DNA from 3 places in the Streptomyces sp. NPDC041191 genome. Region 3 is predicted to be linked to each of the others. Evidence: predicted binding sites of a transcription regulator. Region 3 holds the regulator's gene; each other region holds the start of a gene.

Region 1 (7,096 bases), on a different contig from region 3:
AGGGCGTTGAAGCCGTTCCAGCCGCCGGAGCCGGCCAGACGGCCGGTTCCGTCGCCGGGCAGGAACCACAGGCGGCCCGCCGGGTCGCGGGAGAGGACGTCGGCCCTGCGGTCGCCGTTCAGGTCTCCGAAGCCGGCGGCCTTGGGGGTCGTCTCCGCGTACCAGTCGGGGTAGGGAGTCGTCTCGCACTCCCGGAGGGTGCGGACGAGCTTCACCGAGCGGACGGTGACGTTCTCGCTGAGGCTGGTGGGGTAACCCTCGTTCCGGTAGCGGCTGTAGCCGTTCGCCCGACCGTAGTTCTGCTGCTCGTACACGCAGGCGACCAGCGACGTCCGGTTCATGACCATCCGGATCCTGCCGTCCCAGGTGCCCAGCGTCGGCTTGTCCGTGTTGAACGTGAGCATCGAGCCCGTGCCGCTGGAGTCCTTCCAGGCACAGAAATAGCCCGACGGGCAGTCGCTCACCGCGGCCTGCGCGGGCGCGGCACCCGCGCCGAGCAGGCCGAGCGACGTGAGTCCCAGCGCGGCGGCCGTGGAGGCCAGGCGCCGGAACAGGGGTCTACGCATCAATTCCCTCCTGTCGCGGCGCGCGTACGGAAGATCGCACCGCGCCGCGAGGAGGAAGGTACTCGTACCCGCGTTCGTACCGGCCACCGGGGCCCGGCCCGGGAGGGAAAGGTCCCTGCCGCCCCGGGAGGCGAACGCCGAGGCCCGGTGCCCCCGCGACGGGAGCACCGGGCCTCAACTGTCAGTCAGCCGCCTCAGTGGGAGTGGCCGTGACCGTGGCCGTGGCCGTGGTCCGCCGGCTCCTCTTCCTTCTTCTCCACCACGAGGGTCTCGGTGGTGAGGAGGAGGGAGGCGATCGAGGCGGCGTTCTCCAGGGCGGAGCGCGTCACCTTCACCGGGTCGATGACGCCGGCCTTGACCAGGTCGCCGTACTCGCCGGTCGCGGCGTTGAAGCCCTGCCCCTTGTCCAGCTCCGCCACCTTGGAGGTGATGACGTAGCCCTCCAGGCCGGCGTTCTCGGCGATCCAGCGCAGCGGCTCGACGGCGGCGCGGCGGACGACCGCGACACCCGTGGCCTCGTCGCCGGTCTTGCCGAGGTTGCCCTCCAGGACCTTGACGGCGTGGACGAGCGCGGAGCCACCACCGGAGACGATGCCCTCCTCGACCGCGGCGCGGGTCGCGGAGATGGCGTCCTCCAGACGGTGCTTCTTCTCCTTCAGCTCCACCTCGGTGGCGGCGCCGACCTTGATCACGCACACGCCGCCGGCCAGCTTCGCGAGGCGCTCCTGGAGCTTCTCGCGGTCCCAGTCGGAGTCGGTGGACTCGATCTCGGCCTTGATCTGGTTGACGCGGCCCTGCACGTCCTCGGAGTTGCCGCCACCGTCGACGATGGTGGTGTCGTCCTTGGTGACCGTGACGCGGCGGGCGGTGCCGAGCACGTCCAGGCCGGCCTGGTCGAGCTTGAGGCCGACCTCCTCGGCGATGACGGTGGCGCCGGTCAGCGTCGCCATGTCGCCGAGCATCGCCTTGCGGCGGTCGCCGAAGCCGGGGGCCTTGACGGCCACCGCGTTGAAGGTGCCGCGGATCTTGTTCACGACCAGGGTCGACAGGGCCTCGCCCTCGACGTCCTCGGCGATGATCAGGAGCGGCTTGCTGGCGCCGGCCTGGATGACCTTCTCCAGGAGCGGGAGCAGGTCCTGGATCGAGGAGATCTTGCCCTGGTGGATCAGGATGTAGGGGTCGTCGAGGACGGCCTCCATGCGCTCCTGGTCGGTCACCATGTACGGGGACAGGTAGCCCTTGTCGAAGGCCATGCCCTCGGTGAAGTCCAGCTCCAGGCCGAAGGTGTTGGACTCCTCGACGGTGATGACGCCGTCCTTGCCGACCTTGTCCATCGCCTCGGCGATGAGCTCGCCGACCTGCTGGTCCTGCGCGGAGAGCGCGGCGACGGCGGCGATGTCGGACTTGTCGTCGATCGGGCGCGCGGTGGCGAGCAGCTCCTCGGACACGGCCTTGACGGCGGCGTCGATGCCCTTCTTCAGGGCGGCCGGGGAGGCGCCGGCGGCCACGTTGCGCAGGCCCTCGCGGACGAGCGCCTGGGCGAGCACGGTGGCGGTGGTGGTGCCGTCACCCGCGATGTCGTTGGTCTTGGTCGCCACCTCCTTCACGAGCTGGGCGCCGAGGTTCTCGTACGGGTCCTCGATCTCGACCTCGCGGGCGATCGTGACACCGTCGTTGGTGATGGTGGGGGCGCCGAACTTCTTGTCGATGACGACGTTGCGGCCCTTGGGGCCGATCGTCACCTTCACCGTGTCGGCAAGCTTGTTGACGCCGCGCTCAAGGGCGCGACGGGCGTCCTCGTCGAACTTCAGGATCTTCGCCATGGGAGCGGTTCAGCCCTCTCGGAATCGGGTGGAACGAACCGCGCCCCGGGGCGCCTGGAAGGGGCCTCGGGGCGCAGCTCAAAGCATCTGCTTCAGGTACTTCGGTACTTCGGTGAACTACTTCTCGATGATCGCGAGCACGTCGCGGGCCGAGAGGACGAGGTACTCCTCGCCGTTGTACTTCACCTCGGTGCCGCCGTACTTGCTGTAGAGCACGACATCGCCGGTCTTGACGTCGAGCGGCAGGCGCTCGCCGTTCTCGAAGCGGCCCGGGCCGACGGCCAGGACGACGCCCTCCTGGGGCTTCTCCTTGGCGGTGTCCGGGATGACCAGGCCAGAGGCGGTGGTCTGCTCGGCGTCGAGCGGCTGGACCACGATGCGGTCCTCGAGCGGCTTGATGGCAACCTTGGAGCTGGTGGTCGTCACGATCCGACCTCCCCCTTCGGAGATCACGGGGTTGACTGTCTGAGGTGGCGAACCAGGTGGATCCGTCGTCGCGGGTGCCGGACCTGCCCGTCGCTGTGTTGGCACTCTCCGGTGGGGAGTGCCAGAGCTGACACTATGACCGCGATTAGCACTCGGTCAAGCGGAGTGCCAATTGATCGCTCCGTGGCGTGATCGGGAGGGTGGTCGGGAACGCGGTCGGGGACGCGACCGGGGCGCGGTCGGGGACGTGACCGGGGCGCGGTCGGGGCGCGGTCGGGCGGAGTTCTCCCGCGCTCCCCGTACGGACCGTCCCCCGCCCCCGCCGGTCTCAGACGTAGTCCTCCAGCTTCGCCACCGCGTACCCCTTGGCCGTGATCACGTCCATCACGCGGCGGACCATGTCGGCCATGCTGCCGTCCCAGTCCTCCTTGCCCCGGAAGTGGGTGAGCACGATGTCGCCGGGGTGCAGGTCCCGGTCCCACTCGCGCCACTCCATGCGGTCGGGGAACGCCTCGGCGGCCCACAGCGGGACCGCCCGGATGCCGCAGGACCGGGCCGCGCGCAGCGTGTCGTCGTTGTAGTTGCCGTACGGCGGGCGGAAGAGTTCGGGCCGCTTGCCGTACTTCTTCCCGATGACGTCCTGCATGCCGCAGATCTCGCGCTTCTGCTCCTCGTACGAGAGTCCGGGCAGGTAGCGGTGGTGGAGGGTGTGGTTGTGGAGGGCGATCCCGCCCTTCTGGGACTTCTGCATCCGGGAGAAGTACGCGTAGTCGTCGTTGATGACGTAGTCGCTGAGGAAGGCGCTGTACGGCAGCCGGAGCTCGTCCATCATCCGCAGCAGCTCGGGGTCCTTCTCCGCGCCGTCGTCGATCGTCAGGAAGACGACCTTCTCCTCGGTCGGCACGGTGGTGAAGACGGGCGGCATGCCGTCGCTCTTCGTCTCGAAGCCCTTGCGGGTGCTGATCGCCGGCTTGACGGCCGGCGGGGCGGGCGCTTCGAGCGGGGGCTTCGCGAGGCCCCACTTCCGGGCGGCGAGCACCCGGGCGGCCCGCTGGGCGCGGAGCTCCTCGGCCCGCGACCGGGGGGCGGCCCGGGGTCCGGCCTCCCGCTGCGGGGCCTGCTGGCCGGCGGCGGGGACGGGCGGCGCGGCGCGGTCCGGCGCGGCGGCTCCGGAGCAGGCCGTGGCGGTCGCGGCGAGGGCGGCGACGACGAGCGCCGCCCCGAGCGTCCGGCGGGAGCGGTGCACCCCTTGTGCCATCTTTTCTTCCTTTTGTCGTACGAGCTGCATGGCGCCGCATCCTGTCAGCGCGGGAACCCCCGCCGGGCCGCGACACCGCCGTACCGCGCCCGCCGTCCCCCGGCCGGCCCACAGCCCTCCAGGGACCACAATGGGGCGGTGACCGACCTCGCCTCCTTCGCCGCCCTGTTCACCCCCGAGGGGCAGGCGCTCCTCACCGCCCTGCGCGACCACGACCCCGCCCGGGAACTGGCGGTGGCCTCCCGGCTGCGCCGTGACCACCCGGTCGAGCTGGTCACGGCCGCGCTCGGCCAGGCACGGCTGCGGCAGCGGGCGGTGGCGAAGTTCGGCGCGGAGGACGCGTTCCGGATGTACTTCACGCCGAACGGCGTCGAGCAGTCGACCCGGGCCTCGGTCGGGGCGTACCGGGCGGCCCGGATGAAGGCGCTGGGCGTCGGCAGCGTGGCGGACCTGTGCTCCGGGATCGGCGGCGACGCGATCGCCCTCGCCCGCGCCGGGATCTCCGTCCTCGCCGTCGACCGCGATCCGCTGACCGCCGAGGCGGTCCGCGCCAACGCCGAGGCCCTCGGCCTGTCCGGACTGATCGAGGTCCGGTGCGCGGACGTGACGGAGATCGACACGCGCCCGTACGACGCCGTCTTCGTGGACCCGGCGCGGCGCGGCGGCCGGGGCAGGATCTTCGACCCGGAGGCGTACTCCCCGCCGCTGTCCTGGGCCGTCGAGGCGGCCCGGAAGGCCCCGCACGCCGCCCTGAAGGTGGCGCCGGGCATCCCGCACGAGGCCGTTCCCGCGGAGGCCGAGGCCGAGTGGATCTCGGACGGCGGGGACGTGAAGGAAGCCGTCCTCTGGTTCGGTACGGAGCCGGGCGCGCGCCGGGCCACCCTGCTGCCCTCCGGCGCGGGCCTCACCGGGCGCGGGCTGCCCGACCCGGCGGTCCGGCCGGTCGGCCGCTACCTGTACGAGCCGGACGGCGCCGTCATCCGCGCGCACCTCGTCGCCGAGGTGGCCGAGGAGCTGGACGGCGGCCTGATCGACGAAACGATCGCGTACGTCACGGCGGACGCGCTCGTCCCCACCCCGTACGCCGCCGCGTACGAGATCACCGACGAACTCCCCTTCAACCTGAAGCGGCTGAAGGCACTGCTGCGGGAGCGCGAGGTCGGCACCCTGACGGTGAAGAAGCGCGGCTCCGCGGTCGAACCGGAAGAGGTCCGGCGCAGGGTGCGGCCCAAGGGTCCCCACGCGGCGACGGTGCTGCTCACCCGGGTCGCGGGGGCCCCGACGATGCTGATCGGCCGGCCCGTCCGGCCGGACGGGGAGCGGTGAGCGGCGCCGGGCGCCGGCGGGAGCGCCGGGCGGCGCCCCGGGCCGGTGGACCGCGCCGCGCGCCGACCGCGCCGACCGCGCCGACGGTCCTCGCCGGCCCCGCGCCCCGCACGGTTCACGCCCCGTGGGGCCCGGGTCCCCGTGCCTCCGTGTCCCCGGGGGTCAGGGCGGGGGCGCGCCCCTCTCCCGCGCCCGCCCGAGCAGCAGCGCCCGCTCGCTCCCGTTGCGGGTGAGGGACGCCGCGCGCTCGAACTCGGCGCGCGCCTCCGCCGTCCGTCCCAGCCGGGCCAGCAGGTCCCCCCGGACGCTGGGCAGCAGGTGGTAGCGGGCCAGGGACGGCACGGCGGCGAGGGCGTCGACCAGCGGGAGGGCCGCCGCCGGGCCCTCGGCCCTCGACACGGCGACCGCGCGGTTCAGCTCGACCACCGGGGAGGGGGCGAGGACGCCGAGCCGCCCGTACAGCGCGGCGATGAGCGCCCAGTCCGTCTCCTCGTACGACGCGGCCCGCGCGTGACAGGCCGCGACGGCGGCCTGGAGGGCGTACGGCCCGTAGTCCCGCGGGTCCCCGGCCCGCTCCAGGGCCGCGAAGCCGCGCCGGACCAGCGACCGGTCCCAGCGGCGCCGGTCCTGGTCGGCGAGCAGCACCGGCCGGCCGTCGGGACCGGTCCTGGCGGCCGTCCGGGCCGCCTGGAGTTCGAGCAGGGCGGCCAGGCCCTGCGCCTCGCCCTCCCCGGGGACGAGGGCGGCGAGGACGCGGGCGAGCCGGAGGGCGTCCTCGCACAGGCCGGGCCGCAGCAGGTCGTCGCCCGAGGTCGCCGCGTACCCCTCGTTGAAGATCAGGTAGACGACCTCCAGGACGGAGCCGAGCCGGGCGGCCCGCTCCTCGCCGTACGGCACCTCGAACTCCACGCCCGCCTCGGCGAGCGTCCGCTTGGCGCGGGTGATCCGGGCCGCGGCGGTCGCCGTGGGCACGAGGAGGGCGCGGGCGACCTCGTCCGTCCGGAGTCCGCCGACGAGCCGCAGCGTCAGGGCCGTCCGCGCCCCGGCGGAGAGGACGGGGTGGCAGGTGGTGAAGACCAGCCGCAGCACGTCGTCGTCGATGTCGCCGGGTCCGGAGGGCTCGGGGTCGTACGCCTCCCCGGTGAGGGCGCGGCCCATCTCGGTGAGCTTCCGGGCGTACGTCTCGCGCCGCCGCACGAGATCGACGGCGCGGTGCCTGGCGGCGGTCGTCAGCCAGGCTCCCGGCCGCTCCGGGACCCCGGTGCGCGGCCACTGTTCGAGGGCGGTGACCAGGGCGTCCTGGGCGATCTCCTCGGCGATGCCGAGGTCGCGGACGATCCGTGCGGCGGTCGCGACGATCCTCGGCGACTCCGCCCGGAAGACGGTGTCGAGCACGCCCTCCACCGAGTCCGCCCCGCGCCCCCGTCCCGGACCCGGGCCGGAGCCGTGGTCCGGACCCGCCCCGCGCCCCGTTCCCGTGCCGTGTGCCGTCACGTCCCCCATGACAGCACACGGCACGGACAGCGGGGCCGGGCTCAGGCCCCCGGCTCCCCCTCGACCTCGCGGACCTCCAGGCCCAGCTTCCAGTGCGGCGGGTGGGCCGACAGGAAGCGCCCGGCCCACTCCAGCGCCTCGGCCATGTCCGCGCACTTCATCAGGGCGTAGCCGCCGACGACCTCCCTGGTCTCGGTGAAGGG
Region 2 (7,096 bases), on a different contig from region 3:
CTGGTTCCGGTGCTTGCGCACCCCCACGTCCACCTGTGCGAGCGCGTCCAGGCCCACCGTGTGGAGCGCGTCCACGAGGAGGCCCAGCTCCACCCCGTAGCCGACCGGGAAGGGCAGCCGCTCCAGGAGCGAGCGGCGGGCCGCGTACTCGCCGCCGAGCGGCTGGACGAAGCCGGCCAGCTGCGGCCAGTGCAGGTTGAGCAGCGGGCGCGCCATCAGCTCCGTCACCCGGCCGCCCTGGCCGGGGACGCCGTCCAGCGGACGGTCGTACATCGCCTTGACGAGGTGGACCTCCGGGTCGGTCAGGAGCGGGCCGACGATCCCCGTGACGAAGTCGGCGGAGAAGTCCCGCAGGTCCGCGTCCACGAAGCACACCACGTCCCCGTCGGTCGCCATCAGCGACCGCCACAGGACCTCGCCCTTGCCGGGCACGGCCGGTATCCGGGGGAGGACCGCGTCCCGCGCGACCACCCGGGCGCCGGCCGCCGCCGCGACCTCCGCCGTGCGGTCGGTGGAGCCCGAGTCGACCACCACCAGTTCGTCGACGAGCGGCACCGACTCCGACATCAGCTCGCGCCGGATCACGGTGACGATGTCCCCGACCGTCGCCTCCTCGTTCAGCGCCGGCAGCACCACGCTGACCGTCGTCGCACGCTTGGCGGCGAGGATCCGCTCCATCGGCCGGTCCGCCACGGACCAGGACCGCCGGGCCAGCCAGCGCTCCACCTCTTCCAGCACGTGATCTCCATCTCGCGGTTCGGACGGGCCGTCCAAGCGCCCGGGCCTTCGGTTACAGTCTTGAACAACGCGACCGCCCTCCGCACTTCGGGGTGGCATCCGCGCCGGAGCGCAGGAACGAAAGTCCACCGCGCTTCACAACCGAATACCGCTCATCCAGAGGGGCAGAGGGAAACGGCCCGTTGAAGCCCCGGCAACCCTCCAGTCGGTCAGTCTCGTACTCCATCGGGGTCCACCGGCTAGGGAAGGTGCCAAATCCGTCTCATGGCGAAAAATTCGTCATGGGAAAGATGAGGAGAAAGGGCCTCGCCTCCATGGCTGTACAGACCGTCGCACCCTCCACCGCCGTCGACCTCGGTCCCGCGACCGGACTCTCCTGTCGCGAATGCGGTGAAGTCTTCGCCCTCGGCCCGATCTTCGCCTGCGCCCTCTGTTTCGGGCCGCTCGAAGTGGCCTACGACCTGCCGACCGGCGACCCCGAGGCACTGCGGAAGCGGATCGAGGCCGGCCCCGCCAGCATCTGGCGCTACGCCCCCCTCCTGCCCGTCCCCGCCGACGTGGCCGAGAAGCCGAACCTGAACCCCGGCTGGACCCCGCTCGTCAAGGCCGACAACCTCGCCCGCGAGATCGGCGTCGCCCCCGGGAAGCTCTTCGTCAAGGACGACTCGGGCAACCCGACCCACTCCTTCAAGGACCGGGTCGTCGCCCAGGCCATCGAGGCCGCCCGCGCCTTCGGCTTCACCACCCTCTCCTGCTCCTCCACCGGCAACCTGGCCGGCGCCGTCGGCGCCGCCGCCGCCCGCGCCGGCTTCCGCTCCTGCGTGTTCATCCCGCACGACCTGGAGCAGGGCAAGGTCGTCATGGCCGGCGTCTACGGCGGGGACCTCGTCGCCATCGAGGGCAACTACGACGACGTGAACCGCTTCTGCTCGGAGCTGATCGGCGACCCGCTCGGCGAGGGCTGGGGCTTCGTGAACGTCAACCTGCGCCCGTACTACGGCGAGGGCTCCAAGACGCTCGCGTACGAGATCTGCGAGCAGCTCGGCTGGGTGATCCCGGACCAGCTCGTCATCCCGATCGCGTCCGGCTCCCAGCTCACCAAGATCGACAAGGGGCTCCAGGAGCTCGTCAAGCTGGGCCTGGTCGAGGACAAGCCGTACAGGATCTTCGGCGCCCAGGCCGAGGGCTGCTCCCCGGTCTCCGCCGCCTACAAGGCCGGCCACGACGTGGTCCGCCCGCAGAAGCCGAACACGATCGCCAAGTCGCTCGCGATCGGCAACCCGGCCGACGGCCCGTACGTCCTCGACATCGCCCGCCGCACCGGCGGCGCCGTGGAGGACGTGAACGACGAGCAGGTCGTGGACGCGATCAAGCTGCTCGCGCGGACCGAGGGCATCTTCGCGGAGACGGCGGGCGGCGTGACCGTCGGCGTCACCCGCAAGCTCGTGGAGAACGGCCTCCTCGACCCGGAGCTGACCACCGTCGTCCTCAACACCGGCGACGGCCTCAAGACCCTGGACGCGGTGGCCGACACCTCGCAGGCGACCGCCACCATCCGCCCGAGCCTGGACGCGTTCCGCGACGCCGGCCTGGCGCACTGAAGCCCCCCAGCCCCCGAAAGGTGACGAAGTCATGGCCGTGAACGTCCGCATCCCCACCATCCTCCGCACCTACACCGGCGGACGGTCCGAGGTCCCGGCCGAGGGCGCGACCCTCGCCGAGGTCATCGCTGACCTGGAGAAGAACCACACGGGCATCGCCGCCCGCGTCCTGGACGACCAGGGCAGGCTGCGCCGCTTCGTCAACGTCTACGTGAACGACGACGACGTGCGCTTCGAGCAGGGCCTGGAGACGGCCACCCCGGACGGCGCGGGCGTCTCGATCATCCCGGCGGTCGCCGGAGGCTGCTGAACGGCGGGCCGGGCGTCCCCGCCGGCCCGCCCCTTCCGCTCCGTTCTTCCGGGTCCGTCCTTTTCGGATCGCCCGTGAACCATCCTCGAATTGCCCCTTCCGCATCCATAAGCGGAAGGGGCAATTCTGTATGGTTGAGCGCGGTAGAGTTGGGGAAGCCCCCTCCGTCGCTCATGCCGGGCGCATATGAGAACGCCCCCCGACATGACAAGAAGTGGCCAAACCGTGCGCGCGTTGTGCACCTTCTGCGCGCTTTGCCGGGCCCGACTTGCCCGGACATTCAAGGGATTCTCCCTTTCCTCCTTTCTGGCGTGCCCAGAATTCTCGCTCGAACGGCCTGTTGCAGAGGGCAGTTGGGCAGATACATTCAGCCGCGGTCGACGCGTTCCGGCGCAGGGTCTGACCCGGGGTTCGTGAAGTGCGGCCCCGCGCAAGGGCCAGTAACAGGGGAGTTAGGCATGGCTCAGGGCACCGTCAAGTGGTTCAACGCGGAGAAGGGCTACGGCTTCATCGCGGTCGACGGTGGTGCGGATGTTTTCGTCCACTACAGCGCGATCCAGATGGATGGCTACCGCAGCCTCGAAGAAGGACAGCGAGTCGAGTTCGAGATCTCGCAGGGCCAGAAGGGTCCGCAGGCGGACATGGTCAAGCTCGCCGTCTGAGCGCGGCGCGATCGGCCACCGACGCAACGCCGTCGAGGGGCCCGCATCCCCAAGGGGACGCGGGCCCCTCTCGCGTGTGCGGGGCGGGGCGGCTTCCGGGCCGGGCGCCCGCTCCTTCGGGGCTCCGTACGCCCGGGCCCCCGTCCGCCGGGTCCTCCGCGCCGCCTTCCGGAACCCCCGGCTCCCCGCCCGAAACCCGAGAGTCGCTTGCACTCTCATAGGGCGAGTGCTAATCATTGGCGTTAGCACTCGGAAGGTGAGAGTGCTACGAGGATCGGGCAGGCGAGGCCGTCGGCCGCGTGGGGCAAGGAACCGCGCGGAGCAACCGGAGGCCGTCCGTCGCGGGCGTCGGCGCGGTCCTGGAGCGTTATCCACCCCATGTCCGGGAGGACCACTTCACATGGCCAAGATCATCGCGTTCGACGAGGAGGCCCGGCGCGGTCTCGAGCGCGGCATGAACCAGCTCGCTGACGCCGTCAAGGTCACCCTCGGCCCCAAGGGCCGCAACGTCGTCCTCGAGAAGAAGTGGGGTGCCCCCACGATCACCAACGACGGTGTTTCCATCGCCAAGGAGATCGAGCTCGAGGACCCGTACGAGAAGATCGGCGCCGAGCTGGTCAAGGAAGTCGCCAAGAAGACGGACGACGTCGCCGGCGACGGTACGACCACCGCCACCGTCCTCGCCCAGGCGCTCGTCCGCGAGGGCCTCCGCAACGTCGCCGCCGGTGCCAACCCGATGGCCCTCAAGCGCGGCATCGAGAAGGCCGTCGAGGCCGTCTCCGGCGCCCTGCTCGAGCAGGCGAAGGATGTCGAGACCAAGGAGCAGATCGCCTCCACGGCCTCCATCTCCGCCGCCGACACCCAGATCGGCGAGCTCATCGCCGAGGCGATGGACAAGGTCGGCAAGGAAGGCGTCATCACCGTCGAGGAGTCCCAGACCTTCGGTCTGGAGCTGGAACTCACCGAGGGCATGCGCTTCGACAAGGGCTACATCTCGGCGTACTTCGCCACCGACATGGAGCGCATGGAGGCGTCGCTCGACGACCCCTACCTCCTGATCGTCAACTCCAAGATCTCCTCCGTGAAGGACCTGCTCCCGCTCCTGGAGAAGGTCATGCAGTCGGGCAAGCCGCTGCTGATCATCGCCGAGGACGTCGAGGGCGAGGCCCTGTCGACCCTGGTGGTCAACAAGATCCGCGGCACCTTCAAGTCCGTCGCGGTCAAGGCCCCGGGCTTCGGCGACCGCCGCAAGGCCATGCTGAACGACATCGCCATCCTCACCGGCGGCACGGTCATCTCCGAGGAGGTCGGCCTCAAGCTGGAGAACGCGGGCCTCGACCTGCTGGGCCGCGCCCGCAAGGTCGTCATCACCAAGGACGAGACCACCATCGTCGACGGTGCCGGTGACAGCGAGCAGGTCGCCGGTCGCGTGAACCAGATCCGCGCCGAGATCGAGAACAGCGACTCGGACTACGACCGCGAGAAGCTCCAGGAGCGCCTGGCGAAGCTCGCCGGTGGCGTCGCCGTCATCAAGGCCGGTGCCGCGACCGAGGTCGAGCTCAAGGAGCGCAAGCACCGCATCGAGGACGCCGTCCGCAACGCGAAGGCGGCCGTCGAGGAGGGCATCGTCGCCGGCGGTGGCGTGGCCCTGCTCCAGGCGTCGACCGTCTTCGAGAAGCTGGAGGCCGACCTCTCCGGTGACGAGGCCACCGGTGCCGCGATCGTGAAGCTGGCCCTGGAGGCCCCGCTGAAGCAGATCGCCGTCAACGCCGGCCTCGAGGGCGGCGTCGTGGCGGAGAAGGTCCGCAACCTGCCCGTCGGCCACGGCCTGAACGCCGCGACCAACGAGTACGTCGACCTCATCGCCGAGGGCATCATCGACCCGGCGAAGGTCACGCGCTCCGCGCTGCAGAACGCCGCGTCGATCGCCGCGCTGTTCCTCACCACCGAGGCCGTCATCGCCGACAAGCCGGAGAAGGCCGCCGCGCCGGCCGGCGGCGGCATGCCGGGCGGTGACATGGACTTCTGATCCCGAGGGATCGGCGGTTCGTCGCTGGACGCGACAGCCGAGGGCGGCACTCCCCGAGAGGGGGGTGCCGCCCTCGGCGCGTTTCCCGGAGGTCCCTTCCCGGATCGCGGAGCTGTTCCCGGGCCGGGGCCGTTTCCGGGCCGGGGAGCCGTTCCCGGGCCGGGGTCCGGGCCGGAGGAGCGCGTCGGCGAGCGGTTCCCCGGGCCCCGTACCGGCTGCCCTTCCGGTCCCGCCCACCGGCCTCCGGCGCTGCCCTTCCGGCTCTGTCCGCGCGCCCACGCCTCCGGTATCCAGAGGGAAGCCCCCGCCCCCCGGAATGAGGACCCGTGTCCAGCGAAGGAAAAGTCCGGCGCCCCGCCCCGGAGAACGACAGCCGCGTGCGGAACTCCGCATCCCCGACCAGGCAGACCGGCGGTGCCGGAACCCCGCAGTCGGTTCTCCTCGCCCTGCAGAGCGGTGCGGGCAACGCCGCCGTCGTCCAGATGCTCCGCCGGTCCGGGTACCCCGGAGCGCAGGACGACGCACAGGAACGGCACCGGCACGACACGGGCTGCGGCCACGGAACCCCGGTGCAGCGGATGCCGGACACCCCGGTACGGAAGACCTCGACGGAGTCCGAGGACGCGGATGTCCCCCCACGGCCGACGATGCCGGAATCCGATGAGCGAATGATCAAATTCTCCATGGAGAAGGCCGAGCTGAAGCGACGGATCTCGGGCATCCACCGGCTTGCCGCCGACCCCGTCTTCACCGAGGGCATCGAGAAGTTCCTCGAGAGCGTCGAGCAGGACCTCGCGGCCGAGGCCGGCAAGCCGCCTTCCGTGAACGCCGGGGCCATCGACGGCATCATGGAGGGACTGCACCGGAAAGGTGTGTACGGCAACAGGGTCCAGTACCACTGGTACAAGAGGAACCAGGAGAAAGAGGGGTTCGACGAGGCCCTGGAAACCTGTGCGACCGAGTCCGCGGACCACGGCCACGTCTGGTCCAAGGCGGGCTCGGCCCTCTCCGTCGAGGCCGCGAGCGTGGGGCGCAGCGTGGTGCTGGAGTCCTCGGTCCAGGGCCGGATCTTCGACGGCCTGACCTTCGGCCTCCCGACGTGGAGTTCGTCCCCGACCCTCGGCGAGCTCTGGAGGCAGCTGTCGAGTTCGTACGTGAAGTCCCTGACGGGCTGGGTCACGGCCAGCGTTCTGGACGGCACGACGGATTCGAGCGTGCTCAACCAGATCGAGTGGCCCCTCCTCAGGAAACGGATCGAAGCCGGAGAGGTGGACGGACTCAACGTCATCGTCTACCGGGCGAAACCCGACGCGGAGACCGGCAAGCACGATCTGACGCCGGTCGGCGACTTCCTGGTGCGGAGCCAGGACGAGTTCGACCTCGTGCCCAAGGCCCCCGGTGACAAGGCATGGTCCGACACGCAGAAGCAGGTCGACACCGAGCAGCGGAACGTGCTCTCCGAGGTGTACTTCCGCCAGGAACAGATCGCCGTGCTCGACGAGTACGTCACCGATCTGTTCCGCGAGCACGGCGAGAACCTCGTACTCAGGGAGTCCCGCACGCCGCCCAACACCCGGCGGAGCTCCGTCTCGTCACCACCGCCCCCGCAGACATGAGACCGGCCGGGCTCCGCCGATGCCGGCGGGGGGCGCGGTGGCGGCGGAGCGGCGCGGTCACGCGGGGGGCTCGTCCGGGTGCAGTGCCGCGCGCAGGCGGCCCCGGGAGTCCTTCAGCCGGCGGGCCGCCGTGGGGGCGT
Region 3 (7,096 bases):
GGGGCCCGCGATGCCGCGGGCGGCCAGCTTCTCCGGCAGCAGGCGGCGCCCGTCGGGCTCGGTGAGGCGGTAGCCGTACGACTCGACGGGGTGCGAGAGCCGGCGCGCCTCCAGGGTGTAGGCGTCGGTGACGGCGAGCGGCCCGTCGGCGGTGACGGGCGCCTCGACCAGCCGTGCGGTCTCGCGGTAGGCCGTGGCGTACCGCAGCCGCTCGAAGAAGTGCTGTCCGCTCGCCGGGTAGTGGGCGGTGACGGGGTGCGGGACCTGGTCGAGGTTGATCCGCTGGATCACCCCGGCCAGGCCGAGCGAGTGGTCTCCGTGGAAGTGCGTGACGCAGATCCGGTCGAGGTCGTGCGCGGCGACCCCGGCCCGCAGCATCTGGCGCTGGGTGCCCTCGCCGGGGTCGAACATGATGCCCCGGCCGTCCCAGCGCAGCAGGTAGCCGTTGTGGTTGCGGTGCCGGGTCGGGACCTGGCTGGCGGTCCCGAGGACGACCAGTTCGCGTACGGACACGGCTTATCCGGGGGGCCAGGTGAGGCCGCGGCCGCCGAGGACGTGCGCGTGGGTGTGGAAGACGGTCTGTCCCGCGCCCGCGCCGGTGTTGAGGACGATCCGGTAGCCGCTGTCGTCGGTCTTCTCCTGGGCGGCGACCTCTCCGGCCTCGCGCAGCAGGTCGGCGGCGACGGCCGGCTCGGCGGCGGCGAGGGAGGCGGCGTCCGGGTAGTGGAGGCGCGGGATCACCAGGACGTGGGTGGGCGCCTGCGGGTTGATGTCGCGGAACGCGACGGTCGTCTCCGTCTCGCGGACGATCGTCGCGGGCACCTCCCCCGCCACGATCTTGCAGAACAGGCAGTCGCTCTGCGGCTCTCCGGCCATGGTCCGGGCCTCCTCGCCTCCGTCGGTCAGTACACGCGCATGCTATCGGCCGCCACTGACGGGCCCGTTCTCCCGGCCGGCCTTCCGGAGGGTTCCGGAAGACCGGCTAGCTCCAGCGGCCCGTGCGTCCCAGGACCAGGGCCGCCGCCGCCGTACCGGCCGTGGAGGTGCGCAGCACGCTGCGGCCCAGTCGGTACGGCTTCGCCCCGGCCGCCTCGAAGGCGGCCAGCTCCTCCGGGGAGACCCCGCCCTCGGGGCCGACGACCAGCACGATCGACCCCTTCGCGGGGAGAGCGGCGGTGGCGAGCGCGCCGCTGGGGTGGTCGCGGTCCTCGTGCAGGACGGCCGCGAAGTCGGCCCCCGCGAGGAGGGCGGCGACCTGCTTGGTCGTCATCGGGTCCGCGACCTCGGGGAAGCGGGTGCGGCGCGACTGCTTGCCGGCCTCGCGGGCGGTGGAGCGCCACTTGGCGAGCGCCTTGAGGCCCCGGTCGCCCTTCCACTGGGTGATGCAGCGGGAGGCGGCCCACGGCACGATCGCGTCCACGCCGGTCTCCGTCATGGTCTCGACGGCCAGCTCGCCCCGGTCGCCCTTGGGGAGTGCCTGGACGACGGTGATCCGGGGCTCCTCCCCGGGGTCCTCGTGGACCTCGGCGACCCGTACGGTGAGCCGGTCCTTGCCCTCGGCGGCGAGCACCTCGCAGGCGGCCCAGCGGCCCCGGCCGTCGACGAGGACGACCTCCTCGCCCTCCCGCAGCCGCTTCACGGAGACGGCGTGGCGGCCCTCGGGTCCGTCCAGGAGGAAGCTCCCGGCGCCGGGGACGGCGTCGACGACGAAGACGGGTGCGGTCATGGGGTGCTCCTGTGGGAGGGCCGGGACGGCCGGGACAGCTCGGAGAGCGCGGTGCCGAGTTCGGCGGCGAGGACCTCGACCAGCCGCGCGGCGGGGAGTTCGCGGGCCAGGCGGTGGCCCTGGCCCGCCCACAGGGCCATGCCCTGGGTGTCGCCCGCGGCGGCGGCGGCCTTGCGGAGGGGGGCGGTGAGGTGGTGGACCTCGGGGTAGGCGGCGGGGGCGTACGGCCCGTGCTCGCGCATGAAGCGGTTGACGAGTCCGCGCGCCGGGCGCCCGGAGAAGGCCCGGGTGAGGGCGGTCCGGGTGAACAGCGGGTCCGTCAGGGCCTGTTTGTGCAGCGGGTGCGCGCCCGACTCGGGGCAGCGGAGGAAGGCGGTGCCGAGCTGCGCGGCGTCGGCCCCGGCGGCGAGGACGGCGGCGATCTGGGCGCCGCGCATGATCCCGCCGGCGGCGACGACCGGCAGTCCCACGCTCTCGCGGACCTGGGTGACGAGGGCGAGCAGTCCGGTGCCGGGCGCGCCGTCCTCGTCCGGGTCGTCGCGGTGCGTGCCCTGGTGCCCGCCGGCCTCGACGCCCTGGACGCAGACGGCGTCGGCCCCGGCGTGCTCGGCGGCCAGGGCCTCCTCGGCGGAGGTGACGGTGACGATCGTGTACGTGCCCGCGCGGGCGAAGGAGGCGAGGACTTCGGGCGCGGGGCAGCCGAAGGTGAAGGAGACGACCGGGACCGGGTCCTCCAGGAGGATGGCCAGCTTGGCGTCGTAGGCGTCGTCGCGGGAGTCGTCGGTCCCGCCGGGCGGGGTCTCGTACCAGGCGGCCTCGCCCGCGAGCTGGTGGCGGTAGACCTCGACGGCGGCGGGGTCGGCGGCCGGGCCGCCCGGGGGCACGAAGAGGTTGACGCCGAAGGGGCGCGCGGTGAGCCGGCGCACCTGTTTGACCTCCTGGTACATGCCCCCGGCGCTCTTGTAGCCGCCGGCCAGGAAGCCGAGCGCCCCGGCCTCGCAGACGGCTCCGGCGAGCTCGGGACAGGAGGCGCCACCCGCCATGGGAGCCTGCACGATCGGGAGCCGGGAGAGGCCGTTCAGTGCGGTGGTGGACATATGGGCATCGTTTCATGCCGCCGGACGGGCACGTCGCGCCGCCGGACGAGGGCGGGGAAGGACAGCGGACGGGCGCGGGGAAGCGCGGCGGCCCGCCCGGCGCCCACGACCGCGCGGACCCGCGCGGGAGACACGCGAGGGGGGCGGCACCGGGATGCCGCCCCCCCTCCCGTACGGGCGCCGGTCAGCGCCCGTTGAACGCGTCCTTCAGACGCGAGAACAGCCCCTGCTGGCCCGGGTGGAACTGGCCGGTGGGCCGTTCCTCGCCGCGCAGCTCGGCCAGTTCGCGCAGCAGGCGCTCCTGCTCGGCGTCGAGCTTGTTCGGGGTCTGGACCTCGACGTGCACGATGAGGTCGCCGCGCCCGTTGCCCCGCAGGTGGGTGACGCCGCGCCCGTGCAGCGGGATCGACTGGCCGGACTGGGTGCCGGGCCGGATGTCGATCTCCTCGACGCCGTCGAGGGTCTGCAGCGGCACCTTGGTGCCGAGCGCGCCCGCCGTCATCGGGATCGTGACCGTGCAGTGCAGGTCGTCGCCGCGCCGCTGGAACGTGTCGTGCGGGGTCTCGTGGATCTCGACGTACAGGTCGCCGGCGGGGCCGCCGCCGGGGCCGACCTCGCCCTCGCCCGCGAGCTGGATGCGGGTGCCGTTGTCGACGCCGGCCGGGATCTTGACCGTGAGCGTGCGGCGGGAGCGGACCCGTCCGTCACCCGCGCACTCGGGGCACGGGGTGGGGACGACGGTGCCGAAGCCCTGGCACTGCGGGCAGGGGCGGGAGGTCATGACCTGGCCCAGGAAGGAACGGGTGACCTGGGAGACCTCGCCCCGGCCGCGGCACATGTCGCAGGTCTGCGCGGAGGTGCCGGGGGCGGCGCCCTCGCCCGAGCAGGTCGTGCAGACGACGGCCGTGTCGACCTGGATGTCCTTGGTGGTGCCGAAGGCCGCCTCGTTGAGGTCGATCTCCAGGCGGATCATGGCGTCCTGGCCGCGGCGGGTGCGCGAGCGCGGGCCGCGCTGCGAGGCCGTGCCGAAGAAGGCGTCCATGATGTCGGAGAAGTTGCCGAAGCCGCCGGCCCCGAAGCCGCCCGCGCCGCCTCCGCCGGAGGACGAGAGCGGGTCGCCGCCGAGGTCGTAGACCTGCTTCTTCTGCGGGTCCGAGAGGACCTCGTAGGCGGCGTTGATCTCCTTGAAGCGTTCCTGCGTCTTCGGATCGGGATTGACGTCCGGGTGCAGCTCGCGCGCGAGCCTCCGGAACGCCTTCTTGATCTCGTCCTGGGACGCGTCGCGGCGCACGCCGAGTACGGCGTAGTAGTCCGTGGCCACTTACGACTCCGCCAGGATCTGTCCGACGTAACGTGCCACTGCGCGTACCGCTCCCATCGTTCCGGGGTAGTCCATGCGGGTCGGTCCGACCACGCCGAGTTTGGCGACTGTCTCGCCGCCCGAACCGTAGCCGACCGAGACGACGGACGTGGAGCTCAGTCCCTCGTGGGCGTTCTCGTGCCCGATGCGTACGGTCATGCCCGATTCCTTGGCCTCGCCCAGCAGCTTGAGGAGCACGACCTGCTCCTCCAGTGCCTCCAGGACGGGCCTGATCATCAGGGGGAAGTCGTGTCCGAAGCGGGTGAGATTGGCGGTGCCGCCGATCATCAGCCGCTCCTCGTGCTCCTCGACGAGGCTTTCGAGGAGGGTCGCGAGCACGGTCGAGACCGTGGCGCGGTCCTCGGCCTCCTCGAAGGACTCGGGGAGGTCCTGCACCAGCTGCGGCACGTCGGCGAAGCGACGGCCGACGACCCGGCTGTTGAGCCGGGCCCGCAGGTCGGCGAGGGAGGTCTCGCCGAAGGGCGCCGGGCAGTCCACGAGCCGCTGCTCGACCCGGCCGGTGTCCGTGATGAGGACGAGCATCAGGCGGGCGGGGGCCAGCGAGAGCAGTTCCACGTGCCGGACGGTCGAACGGGTCAGCGAAGGGTACTGGACGACGGCGACCTGACGGGTGAGCTGCGCGAGCAGCCGGACCGTGCGGCCGACGACGTCGTCCAGGTCGACCGCGCCGTCGAGGAAGTTGTGGATGGCGCGCCGCTCGGGCGTCGACAGCGGCTTGACGCCCGCGAGCCGGTCCACGAACAGCCGGTAGCCCTTGTCGGTCGGGATGCGGCCGGCGCTGGTGTGGGGCTGGGCGATGTAGCCCTCGTCCTCCAGTACGGCCATGTCGTTGCGCACGGTGGCGGGCGACACGCCGAGTTTGTGGCGCTCCGTGAGCGCCTTGGAGCCCACGGGCTCCTCCGTCCCGACATAGTCCTGGACGATGGCGCGCAGCACTTCGAGTCTGCGTTCGCTGAGCATCGTGCGCACCTCCAGCTGTCGTCGTCGTTCCGGTTGCTCCGCTTTTGGCACTCGCCCTGCCCGAGTGCCAACGGGCCCCGGCCAGTGTACGGCGGCACACGACGCTCCTGGCAAGGAGGCGGCGTCCCACCGGTTAGCGTCGCCGCATGGATGTGGACTGGGAAGCGTGCGGATGGGAACGGCTCGCGGACGGCGTGGGACGGCGGCGGCTGCCCCGGTGGGACGCCACGGTGGGCCTCGTCCTGGGCGAACGGGCGGTCCTGCTGTACGACACGGGGTCGTCACTCACCGAGGGCGCCGGGCTGCGGGCGCAGGTGGCGGAACTCACGGGCGGCCGGAGGGTGACGCACATCGCACTGGGCCATCCGCACTTCGACCACGTGCTCGGCGCGGCGGCCTTCTCGGGCGCGGAGGTCCTCGGCGCGGTCGGGACGGACGAACTGCTGGGCAGGGAGCGGGACCGGGAGGCGCTGCGCGCGGACGCGGTGCGGCACGGCCTGGACCCGGAGGCCGCGGCGGAGGCGGTGGACGTGCTGGTGGCGCCGAAGCACGTGGTCTCCGGCGAGCGAACCCTCGACCTGGGCGGCCGGCAGGTGCTCCTGGCGAACGTCGGCCCCGGGCACACGGGCCACGACCTGGTGCTCCTGGTGCCCGGCCCGCCCGAGGTGGTCTTCTGCGGGGACCTGGTGGAGGAGTCGGGCGAGCCGCAGGCGGGCCCGGACGCGATCCCGTCCCGCTGGCCGGACGCCCTGGACCGGCTCCTCGCGCTCGGGGGCGAGGACGCGGTGTACGTACCGGGGCACGGAGCGGTGGTGGACGCCTCGTTCGTACGACGCCAGCGGGAGGAACTGGCACGCCGCTTCGAGGTGTCATAACGTCCTGCGAATGCGCAGCTACAACCCGGACCTGACGCCCCCCTGGAAGCGCTCGGCGCCCGTCCCGGAGGTCCCGGCCGACCGGGACCTCGTCGTGGAGGAGGTGACGACGGGCTTCTGCGGGGCGGTGATCCGCTGCGAGGCGGGCACGGTCACCCTGGAGGACCGTTTCGGCAAGCACCGGGTCTTCCCGCTGGAACCGCGCGGCTTCCTCCTGGAGGGGAAGGCCGTGACCCTGGTCCGTCCCTCCGCCGGGCCGGCGCGCCCCACCCGCACGGCCTCCGGCTCGGTGGCGGTGCCGGGCGCACGCGCGCGCGTGGCGCGGGCGGGACGGATCTACGTGGAGGGCCGGCACGACGCCGAGCTGGTGGAACGGGTCTGGGGCGACGACCTGCGGATCGAGGGCGTGGTCGTGGAGTACCTGGAGGGCGTGGACGACCTGCCGGCGATCGTCGCGGAGTTCGGACCGGCGCCCGACGCGCGCCTCGGCGTCCTGGTGGACCACCTGGTCCCGGGCTCGAAGGAGTCCCGGATCGCGGCGCGCGTGACCTCGCCGGACGTGCTGGTCGTCGGCCACCCGTACATCGACGTCTGGGAGGCGGTGAAGCCGTCCTCGGTGGGCATCCCCGCCTGGCCGGCGGTCCCGCGCGGCCAGGACTGGAAGACGGGCGTCTGCCGCGCCCTGGGCTGGCCGGAGAACACGGGCGCGGCCTGGCGGCACATCCTGTCGCGGGTCACGTCGTACAAGGACCTGGAGCCGGCGCTGCTGGGCCGGGTGGAGGAGCTGATCGACTTCGTGACGGCGCCGTAGGGCGCCCCCGGAGCCCGCTTCAGTCCACCAGGTCCCGCACCACCGCGTCCGCGAGCAGCCGCCCGCGCAGGGTCAGGACCGCCCGCCCGGCCGCGTACGGGCCGGGGTCGAGGAGGCCGTCCTCCAGGGCCTTGCGGGAGGCGGCGAGCCCCGCGGGCCTGAGCAGGGCCAGCTCGACTCCGTCCCGGAGGCGCAGCTCCAGCAGGATCCGCTCCACCCGCCGGTCCTCCCCGGAGAGCAGCTCGC

Evidence for each region. Region 3 encodes HrcA, which represses chaperone genes, less so after heat shock. Its sites were predicted from a motif close to TTNGCACTCNGNNNNNCNGAGTGCNAA; they were not measured.
Region 1: the regulator HrcA is predicted to act here: its motif matches at 2,961-2,987, upstream of groES (co-chaperone GroES).
Region 2: the regulator HrcA is predicted to act here: its motif matches at 3,518-3,544, upstream of groL (chaperonin GroEL).

Annotation. Positions count from the first base shown of each region.
Region 1 covers NZ_JBVIZC010000002.1:137,305-144,400, forward strand. The annotation lists gene ACZ6AQ_RS03675 (FG-GAP-like repeat-containing protein) at 1-566, opposite strand, end outside; gene groL (chaperonin GroEL) at 761-2,389, opposite strand; gene groES (co-chaperone GroES) at 2,507-2,815, opposite strand; gene ACZ6AQ_RS03690 (polysaccharide deacetylase family protein) at 3,144-4,073, opposite strand; gene ACZ6AQ_RS03695 (THUMP-like domain-containing protein) at 4,212-5,399, shown strand; gene ACZ6AQ_RS03700 (RNA polymerase sigma factor) at 5,562-6,902, opposite strand; gene ACZ6AQ_RS03705 (YciI family protein) at 6,935-7,096, opposite strand, start outside.
Region 2 covers NZ_JBVIZC010000002.1:465,883-472,978, reverse strand. The annotation lists gene ACZ6AQ_RS05340 (glucosyl-3-phosphoglycerate synthase) at 1-738, opposite strand, end outside; SAM riboswitch class I at 888-1,035, shown strand; gene thrC (threonine synthase) at 1,053-2,339, shown strand; gene ACZ6AQ_RS05330 (MoaD/ThiS family protein) at 2,371-2,649, shown strand; gene ACZ6AQ_RS05325 (cold-shock protein) at 3,108-3,311, shown strand; gene groL (chaperonin GroEL) at 3,712-5,340, shown strand; gene ACZ6AQ_RS05315 (hypothetical protein) at 6,009-6,956, shown strand; gene murQ (N-acetylmuramic acid 6-phosphate etherase) at 7,014-7,096, opposite strand, start outside.
Region 3 covers NZ_JBVIZC010000005.1:76,257-83,352, forward strand. The annotation lists gene ACZ6AQ_RS11575 (ribonuclease Z) at 1-513, opposite strand, end outside; gene ACZ6AQ_RS11580 (histidine triad nucleotide-binding protein) at 517-876, opposite strand; gene ACZ6AQ_RS11585 (16S rRNA (uracil(1498)-N(3))-methyltransferase) at 983-1,726, opposite strand; gene ACZ6AQ_RS11590 (nitronate monooxygenase) at 1,723-2,823, opposite strand; gene dnaJ (molecular chaperone DnaJ) at 3,008-4,144, opposite strand; gene hrcA (heat-inducible transcriptional repressor HrcA) at 4,145-5,164, opposite strand; gene ACZ6AQ_RS11605 (MBL fold metallo-hydrolase) at 5,311-6,039, shown strand; gene ACZ6AQ_RS11610 (DUF3097 domain-containing protein) at 6,050-6,850, shown strand; gene hemW (radical SAM family heme chaperone HemW) at 6,870-7,096, opposite strand, start outside.